Linked DNA regions of Vreelandella piezotolerans. The protein of the gene in region 1 interacts with the protein of each later gene in a pairwise test. Links are inferred from orthologs where the notes say so. Each region holds a gene or a part of one and is shown on either strand. Other genes may lie near its edges.

The links. Proteins that work in one complex are often made in the same cells at the same time.
Region 2: the proteins of sfsA (region 1) and GYM47_RS07355 interact in binary tests that used the Escherichia coli proteins (3 or more experiments, as listed by UniProt). The link is inferred for Vreelandella piezotolerans from one-to-one orthologs.

The regions. Positions count from the first base shown.
Region 1 is NZ_CP048602.1:392,181-397,602, forward strand. What follows is about bases 60-3,058. They hold sfsA (DNA/RNA nuclease SfsA), read left to right. Parts: upstream 60-1,194; coding sequence 1,195-1,923; downstream 1,924-3,058. Other genes in these bases: GYM47_RS01850 (aminotransferase class I/II-fold pyridoxal phosphate-dependent enzyme), read left to right, coding at 60-1,198; GYM47_RS01860 (DUF4426 domain-containing protein), read right to left, coding at 1,920-2,381; metW (methionine biosynthesis protein MetW), read right to left, coding at 2,418-3,014; metX (homoserine O-succinyltransferase MetX), read right to left, coding at 3,014-3,058. Outside these bases: more of GYM47_RS01850, read left to right, coding at 38-59; more of metX, read right to left, coding at 3,059-4,210; GYM47_RS01875 (YggT family protein), read right to left, coding at 4,285-4,878; proC (pyrroline-5-carboxylate reductase), read right to left, coding at 4,939-5,422. UniProt on the Escherichia coli protein: Binds to DNA non-specifically. Could be a regulatory factor involved in maltose metabolism.
Region 2 is NZ_CP048602.1:1,607,970-1,611,156, forward strand. What follows is about bases 3-2,808. They hold GYM47_RS07355 (glutamate-5-semialdehyde dehydrogenase), read left to right. Parts: upstream 3-654; coding sequence 655-1,962; downstream 1,963-2,808. Other genes in these bases: GYM47_RS07350 (hypothetical protein), read right to left, coding at 3-511; nadD (nicotinate-nucleotide adenylyltransferase), read left to right, coding at 1,959-2,633; rsfS (ribosome silencing factor), read left to right, coding at 2,774-2,808. Outside these bases: more of GYM47_RS07350, read right to left, coding at 1-2; more of rsfS, read left to right, coding at 2,809-3,160; 23S rRNA (pseudouridine(1915)-N(3))-methyltransferase RlmH, read left to right, coding at 3,157-3,187. UniProt on the Escherichia coli protein: Catalyzes the NADPH-dependent reduction of L-glutamate 5-phosphate into L-glutamate 5-semialdehyde and phosphate. The product spontaneously undergoes cyclization to form 1-pyrroline-5-carboxylate.

The DNA.
Region 1 (5,422 bases):
CGTCATGGTTTAACTACTGCTAGGTGAAGGAGCCGTTATGGCCTGGAATTCGCGTGTCGATCACGTTGCGCCTTTTCGCGTAATGCACTTATTGGAAATGGCTCAGGCGCGTGAAGCGGCAGGCCATGACGTGATTCACCTGGAAGTGGGCGAACCTGATTTCGCAACGCCCGCCCCGATCGTCGCCGCCGGGCAGCAGGCGCTGGCCAGCGGCAGAACACGCTACACCCCCGCCGCCGGTTTAGCGTCGCTGCGCGAGGCCATTGCCGGGCACTACGCCGAGCACTTCAACGCCACGGTTGACCCCGCCCGTATTCTGGTCACCCCCGGTGCGTCTGGCGCACTGCTGCTGGCCAGCCAGCTGCTTGTCGAAAATGGTGATCGAGTGCTAATGGCTGACCCAAACTATCCGTGTAACCGCCACTTCATGGCGCTGGCAGGGGCCGAGGTCGACGCCGTGTCGGTAGGGCGTGATAGCGGCTGGCAGCTCACCGCACCGCTGATCGAGCAGCACTGGCAGGCCAACACGCGTATAGCCATGCTGGCAAGCCCCTCCAACCCGACCGGGCATACGCTGGATGCCCCGGCGCTCGCCAAGGTGATCGACACCGTGGCTGCCAAGGGTGGCGACGTCATCGTCGACGAGATCTACCAGGGGCTGAATTACGATGACGCGCCGCTGTCGGCCACGTCATTGTCAGATGACGCTTTTGTGGTGAACAGCTTCTCCAAGTACTTCGGCATGACCGGCTGGCGCTTGGGTTGGCTGGTGGCGCCAGAGCAGGCCGTCGAGCCGCTGACCCGGCTGGCGCAAAACGTCTTTCTCGCCGCACCGACGCCCTCCCAGCACGCGGCGCTGGCGGCGTTTACTCCCGAGTGCCGGGATATTCTGGAAACCCGTCGCGCTACTCTCAAACAGCGTCGCCAAGTACTACTGGATGGCTTGGCCGAGCTAGGGTTAGCGCCGGATTTGCCGCCTCAGGGGGCGTTCTATCTCTGGCTGGATATCTCCCGCTACAGCCGTGACAGCCAAGCCTTCTGCGAGCGCCTGCTCGTGGAGGAGAATGTCGCCATCACCCCGGGGATCGATTTTGCCGTACAGGGCGGCGAGCATCATGTGCGCATCGCCTTCACTAACGACGTGGCACGGCTGCAGGAGGCCGTAGTGCGCATTGCGCGCTTCGTGAGCCGCTTATGATGACCTATCCCGCACTGGTGTCCGGCACGCTGCTGCGGCGCCATAAGCGCTTTCTAGCCGATGTACGCCTGGACAGCGGGGAGGACGTGGTGGCCCACTGCCCGAATACGGGCTCGATGAAGGCGGTCAACGTACCCGGCTGCCGGGTATGGCTCTCGTCTAGCGACAACCCCAAACGCAAGCTGGCCTGGACCTGGGAGTGGATTGCACTGCCTCAGCCTGAGGGGGGGACGGCGCTGGCATCGGTGCATACGGGGCGCGCTAACCGCTGGGTTGAAAGTGCCATCACGGCGGGGGATATCCCGCCGCTGTCGGGCTATCAAACGTTAAAGCGTGAAGTGAAGGTCGGCGAAGCGCGGCTCGATTTTCGTTTGGATGACCCTGAGAAGGGCGCCGCCTACGTGGAGGTCAAACAGGTCACGCTGAAAGAGGCGGATGGGCACGGCTACTTTCCCGACTCCGTGAGCGCACGGGGCACCAAACATTTAGCCACGCTGGCGGCGCTTGCCCAGCAGGGCGAGCGGGCGGTGCTGCTATTCTGCGTGGCGCACGAGGGGATTGCGGACGTGGCACCGGCGGCGCATATCGACGCCACCTACGCGGCGGCGCTCAGTGATGCGGTGCAAGCGGGGGTCGAAGTACTGGCGTATGGCGTGACGGTGACGTGGCAGCAAAGCGTACCGATAGCGGCCCGCCTGACGCGGGCACTACCGGTACGGGTTTAGCGCTCGATATAGAAACGCTGAATGAAGCTCACCGGCTCTGGATTCTCATTGCGGTCGTAGCGCACGTCGAGGTTGAATCGCATCGGTTCGTCGTGGCGCAGCGTGAACGTGGCAAGATGGTAGGTGGCATCGCCATCGTGCACGGTGCGAAAGCTGAGCGGTTCGCGGGTGTCGGTCAAGTCGCTCACGTAGCCGCCCACGCTGGCATTTACCGGCCGCGTGGTGCCATCCGGCTGGCGCTCGCGCACGCTGACGTTGACCAGGCCGTGCCCGATACTGCGCTGGATGCTGTTTGCCTGCGCTACTTCCGGAGTAAGAAAGCGCGTTTCGATGGCGTTGTAGTGGATCTCGTAGTCGCCCACTTGTACTATTTGCTCGGCCGCTGCCTGGGTGGCGCCGAGCAGAGTGCCCAGTAGCACCATCAGCAGTGGAAAGCGTCGCAGTGTCGCGATAGCCATAGCGTGTCTCCTCTCATGAGTGAGATAAGTGCGGTATCAGGCGCGTCGGCGCACCCGGAAAATGGCGATTTCACCAAACAGGTTAGGCCACCACTTCGAGGTCCAGTGCCCCTTGTGGTCGCCCACCCCCACGGCGCGGTCGACGATCACCAACCCTTTCTCTTTACATAGGTGCTCGAAGTCGTTGAACGTCGAGAGGTGAATGTTGGGGGTGTCGTACCACGCGTGGGGCAGCGATTTCGATACCGGCATATAGCCGCGCAGCCCCAGGTGAATGCGGTGACGCCAGTAGGCGAAGTTGGGGAAGGTGATGATTCCCTCTTCGGCGACCCGCAGCATTTCATCGAGCATCTTATCCGGGCGGCGCAGCGCCTGCAGCGCCTGGGTCATGATCACCTGATCGTAGCTATTGTCGCAGAAGCTACCCAGGCCGTCGTCCAGGTTATGCTCGATGACGTTGACGCCGCGCGCCACGCACTGGGTGATGCCGTCCGGGTCGATCTCCAACCCGTAACCCGTCACGCCTTTCTCTTTAGCCAACCGCTCTAGCAGAACGCCGTCGCCGCAGGCGAGGTCAAGGACGTGTGCGTCTTGGGGAACCCAGTCGTAAATCAGTTCGAGATCTGTGCGCATTAGCGTGTTTCCTCCGCGTCGGCGGCATCGAGGTGCTGCTCTCGAGCGACGCGGCCCATGAAGGCACTGAACAGCGCTTGATAGCGCGGCTCGGGCAGTAAGAAGGCATCGTGCCCGTGGGGCGACTCGATATTGGCGTAGCTGACTGATTTACCCGCGCGGGTAAGGGCGTCCACTAGCTCTCGAGAGCGCGACGGCGGGAAGCGCCAATCGGTGGTAAAGCTGACGATCAAAAAAGGACACTGCGCCGGAGCCAGGGCGCAGGCGAGATCGCCGTCGCAGCTGGCCGCCGGGTCGAAGTAGTCCAGCGCTTTGGTCATCAGCAGGTAGGTGTTGGCATCGAAGGCGGTCGAGAAAGTGTCGCCCTGGTAGCGCAAGTACGACTCCACCTGAAACTCGACGTCGAAGCCAAAGTTCAAGTCGTCGCTGCGCAGGTCACGGCCAAACTTGCTGCCCATGGCGTCTTCGGAAAGATAGGTGATATGACCTACCATGCGGGCCAGTTTCAGTCCTCGCTTGGGCACGGTGTCGTGCTCGGCGTACCAGCCGTCGAAGAACTCGGGATCCGAGCGAATCGCCTGCCGGGCGACCTCGTTGAAGGCGATGTTTTGCGCCGACAGGCGGGGTGTGGCGGCGATGACGACGGCATTGGCAACGCGTTCGGGGTAAGTGATCGTCCACTGCAGCACCTGCATACCGCCCAAACTGCCCCCCACGGCCGCGGCCCAGCGCTCGATGCCCAAGTGGTCGGCGAGTCGTGCTTGGCTAGTGACCCAGTCACTCACCGTCACTACGGGGAAGTCGGGTCCCCACTGACGGCCGGTATCCGGGTTATGGCTTACCGGGCCGGTACTGCCGTGGCAGCCGCCCAGGTTGTTCAGCGACACCACGAAAAAGCGGTTGGTATCGATGGATTTGCCTGGACCGATATGGGCATCCCACCAGCCGGGTTTGCGGTCTTCGGCGGTGTGGTAGCCTGCCGCGTGGTGGTGCCCCGATAGCGCGTGGCAAATCAGCACCGCATTCGAGCGTTCGGCGTTCAGCGTGCCGTAGGTCTCATAGATCAGTTCGTACTCCGATAGCGTCTTGCCGCAGGCAAGCGGCAGCGGCGTATCGAATTTCACCACCTGGGGCGTTACGAGGCCAACGGAGTCCGCTGGCCGGTCGTCATAAGCAAGAGTGTCTGAATCAGGCATCGAAAGCACTAGTCCTGCAAAAATAGGTCACTGCCAAAAGTGAGCTCGGGGCGTTAGTCGAGTCGATAGGGCCGTTATAGCCCTACGAGGGCACCCGAGATGCCTGCTGCGCGAATCAGCGAACCCACGACGATGCCGTCCACCAGGTTGATGGCGATGAAGACCACGATCGGCGAGAGATCGATCATGCCCAGCGGCGGGATCACCTTCCTCACCGGTGCCATGATCGGCTCGACCAGTTGCATCACCAGCAGCGCGCCGGGGTGGCTCGCGTTCGGGGCGACCCAGCTCAGGATGATCATCACGATCATGGCAAAGAAATAGATCTTCAAAATGGCGTTGGCCAGCGCGGCCACTCCAGCAATCAGTAGCCCTGCAATGGGCGGCATGCCCACGCCAATCACCATGAAGATGGCGACCATGCTGACGACTTTCAGCACGAAACCGGCCGCCAGAGTGGCAAGGTCAAAGCGACCGGCGACTGGCCCTAAAAAGCCTTGGAATAGCCCGACGACAGGCTGAGTGATTTTGACCACCGACTGGCTGAGCGGGTTGTAGTAATCCGCCCGCGATGCTTGCAGCAAAAAACGCAGCATCAACAGAAACAGATAAATATTGATCAGCGAGTTCACCAGCATTAACCCGGCGCTGCCTAATTGACTTCCCATTGCGGCTTCTCCTCGAAAATAGCGTTTGGCATCGTTCACGGCCTATTGGCGGCGTGCGACTCAGGCGTTACCGCTTAACTCTTTGGACATGGCGTCGGCGCGCTCGGCGCAGGCGTTCATAGCGTCGGCGATGATCGTGCGCAGATGCGCCTCTTCCATATGATGAATGGCACGCTCGGTGGTGCCGCCCGGTGACATGACGTTCTGTTTCAGCGTGGCCGGGTCTTTGTCACTGCGCTGGGCCATGGTGGAGGCGCCCAAGGCGGTTTGAATGGCCAAGCGGCGAGCGGTATCGGCAGGCAGACCGAGCTTCACGGCGGCCTCTTCCATGGCTTCGAACATCAAAAAGAAATAGGCCGGTGCGCTGCCGGACACGGCGGTCACGGCATCCAGCAGGCGCTCTTCGTCGACCCATTCGACGATCCCAACGGCTTCCATCAGCTGCGTGGCCAGCGTGCGCTGGGCGTCACTGACCGCCGCGTTGGCGTAGAGGCCGCTGGCGCCGATGCCGACCAGCGACGGGGTGTTGGGCATGCAGCGCACC
Region 2 (3,187 bases), 1.2 Mb from region 1 along the record:
ACAACTGCTCGCCAGCCCACAGATTCAAACCGGGTATGAGGCGTAACCGCTGACGAATGACGCCATTGATCGTCAGCAGTTGGTGGGTGCGCGACATGGCCAGCAGCAGTAGGATGCTCAAGGAGAGTGCCATCAACAGCCATTCGGGGAGCGGGATATGAGGTAGCAGCACGAGGCAACTGACCAGCGCAGCGCCACCGTTGAAAACGGCCGCCCAACGATCCTGGGGTAGCATGAACACGGCCCCCCAAGCCCAAATGAGTAGCGCATGTCGGTCTGGTGCGGAGGCGATGAGTCCCAGCAGAAGCGTGCCTGCGAGCATTTGCCAGGGCAAACCTCGGGAGCGGCGATGGCTAAAATCCAGGATCAAGGCGGTGATCAAGAGCCAGCCGATGGAGAGCCACATCATGACGGCCGCTGCAGGTTCCGCGCTGGGTATCCAGAGCGATAAAGCGACGGCCGCGGCAAGTAGATTAGCCTTCAATAGGCTGATTTTGTATTTGCTTTGCATGGTGGCTTACTATTTACCTGATGGCGAATGTCCCTAGCATAACGCATTGCTTGGCCTCGTCCTTCGAATCACTCAGTATTAGGCCATTCGGCGATACGATACGCCGCACTTCATCGGTAACGCTTACGACACAGGGAGATCGCATGCGCGGTTCTGAGACATTCCAACAAGACGCCCAACACCATCTGGCTGCCGGGGATGTGCCCGCGTACATGCAGCAGGTAGGGAAAAGTGCCCGAGCCGCTGCCAGCGTTCTGCGTCGCGCCGATACGCATGTCAAGAACCAGGCGCTGATCGCCATGGCATCGCGTGTCGATGCCGCGCGCAGCGAGATTTTACAGGCCAACGAGCAAGACATGCAGCGAGGCCGAGAAAACGGCCTGGATAGCGCGCTGTTGGACCGTTTGTCGCTCAATGATCAGCGCATTGACGCAATGATCGAGGGACTTCGTCAAGTGGCTACTTTGCCGGACCCCGTCGGCGAGATCGACGGTATGCGCTATCGCCCGAGCGGTATTCAAGTGGGCAAAATGCGTGTGCCGCTGGGCGTGATCGGCATCATTTACGAGTCGCGTCCCAACGTGACTATCGAAGCCGCTAGCCTGTGCCTGAAGTCGGGCAACGCCTGCGTGTTGCGCGGTGGCTCTGAGGCAAGCGCTTCCAACGCGGCGCTGAGCCGCTGTTTACAGGCAGGGCTGTCCGATGTGGGGCTTCCAGCAGGCACCGTGCAAGTCGTGGCGACGACCGACCGTGCCGCCGTAGGGGAGATGATCGCCATGCCAGCGTATATCGACGTGATCATTCCTCGGGGTGGTAAATCGCTGATCGAGCGCATCTCCCGCGATGCCAAAGTGCCCGTCATCAAGCATTTGGACGGCGTGTGTCATGTCTACATCGACGCGACGGCCGATCCTGCCAAAGCGCTGTCCATAGCGGTCAATGCTAAAACTCACCGCTACGGCACCTGCAACACCATGGAAACCTTGTTAGTGGACGCTGCGGTTGCGGATATCTTACTGCCGGAGCTGGCCCGGGCATATGCCGAGCACGACGTCGAGTTGCGTGGCTGCGAGCGTACACGAGCACTATTGCCCCAGGCGCTCGAGGCCAGCGAGGAGGATTGGCAAGCAGAGTACCTGGCTCCCATCCTGGCCATCAAAGTGGTGGACGGCGTGGACGAGGCCATCGAACACATCGAGCGCTATGGCTCCCACCATACCGATGCCATCGTGACACAAGATTACTCATTGGCGAGACGCTTCATGGCAGAGGTGGATTCGAGTTCGGTCGTGGTCAATGCCTCGACTCGCTTTGCCGATGGCTTCGAGTACGGTTTAGGCGCTGAAATCGGTATTTCTACCGATAAGCTGCATGCCCGTGGGCCGGTGGGACTTGAAGGATTGACGACCCAGAAATACATCGTGCTAGGTGACGGTCAGGTTCGACAATGAGCGAGACATCACGACGCCCGCCGCCATTGCGGGTGGGCATGATGGGGGGCACTTTCGACCCGGTTCATCATGGTCACCTGCGCAGCGCATTGGAAGTGCGTGAAGCCCTGGGGCTTGCGACGCTGCACATGGTGCCCGCGCCACAGCCGCCCCTGCGCGATACCCCCCGAGTATCGGCCGCCCAGCGCTTTGCGCTCCTGCAAGCGGGCATTGGCGATGCCTGTGGTCTCGTAGCCGATGATCGTGAGCTTAGACGGGAGGGCCCTTCCTACAGTGTCGATACGCTGGCGGAGCTTCGCCAGCACTACGGCGACGAGGTGTCGCTGGTCATGGTCATCGGCCAGGATGCGTTTTTGCGCTTGGCCAACTGGGACCGCGCCGAGCAGGTGTTTGGGCTGGCGCATGTGGTGGTCATTGCGCGTCCAGGCTATCCATCGCCTTGGCCGTCCGCACTGACGGAACTGGTTGGCCATCGCGAAGTCAGTAGTGTCAGCGAACTGATGAAGCGCACGCGGGGTGGTGTTTTACAGTTGGAGCTGCCATCACGGATGGCGATATCGGCAACGTACATACGCCAACGGTTGAAAGAGGGGAAAAGCGTGCGGTATCTGGTGCCTGAAGCGGTGGAGCAAGCAATTTTCAGTGGGCGGCTTTATCAAACCGGTGAATAGCGCTGGCAGTCGCGAAAGAAGCCGTTACAATGGCCCGCTTGCAGTTCGGTGCCACCGATCAGGTGGTGCCGTCATCGCATTTTATCAATCGACACGTCATCACCACACGTCACTACCACAAGGGGTTGCCTTCAGGAGTCATGCACATCGATACACTGAAAAACCTAGCGATCGACGCGCTAGAAGAGCTCAAAGCACGTGATATCACGCAACTCGACGTTGCCAAACTCACCGAAGTGACCGACCTGATGCTGATTGCCAGCGGTACTTCGACTCGCCACGTGGCGGCCCTGGCCCAAAATCTCGTCGAGAAAGCCAAAGCATCCGGTCTTCATCCCCGCGGCGTAGAAGGCGGCGACAATGCAGACTGGGTACTGGTCGATCTGGGTGACATCGTCGTCCACATCATGCTGCCCGAAGCGCGTGCGCTCTACGATCTCGAGCGGCTATGGGCAGACTTGCCCAGCGATGCTGGCGCGGTGAGTGAATCGCTCAAGCAGTTCGAAGAGCGAGCCACGATGTCATGAGGATTCGGCTGTTGGCGGTGGGGACCA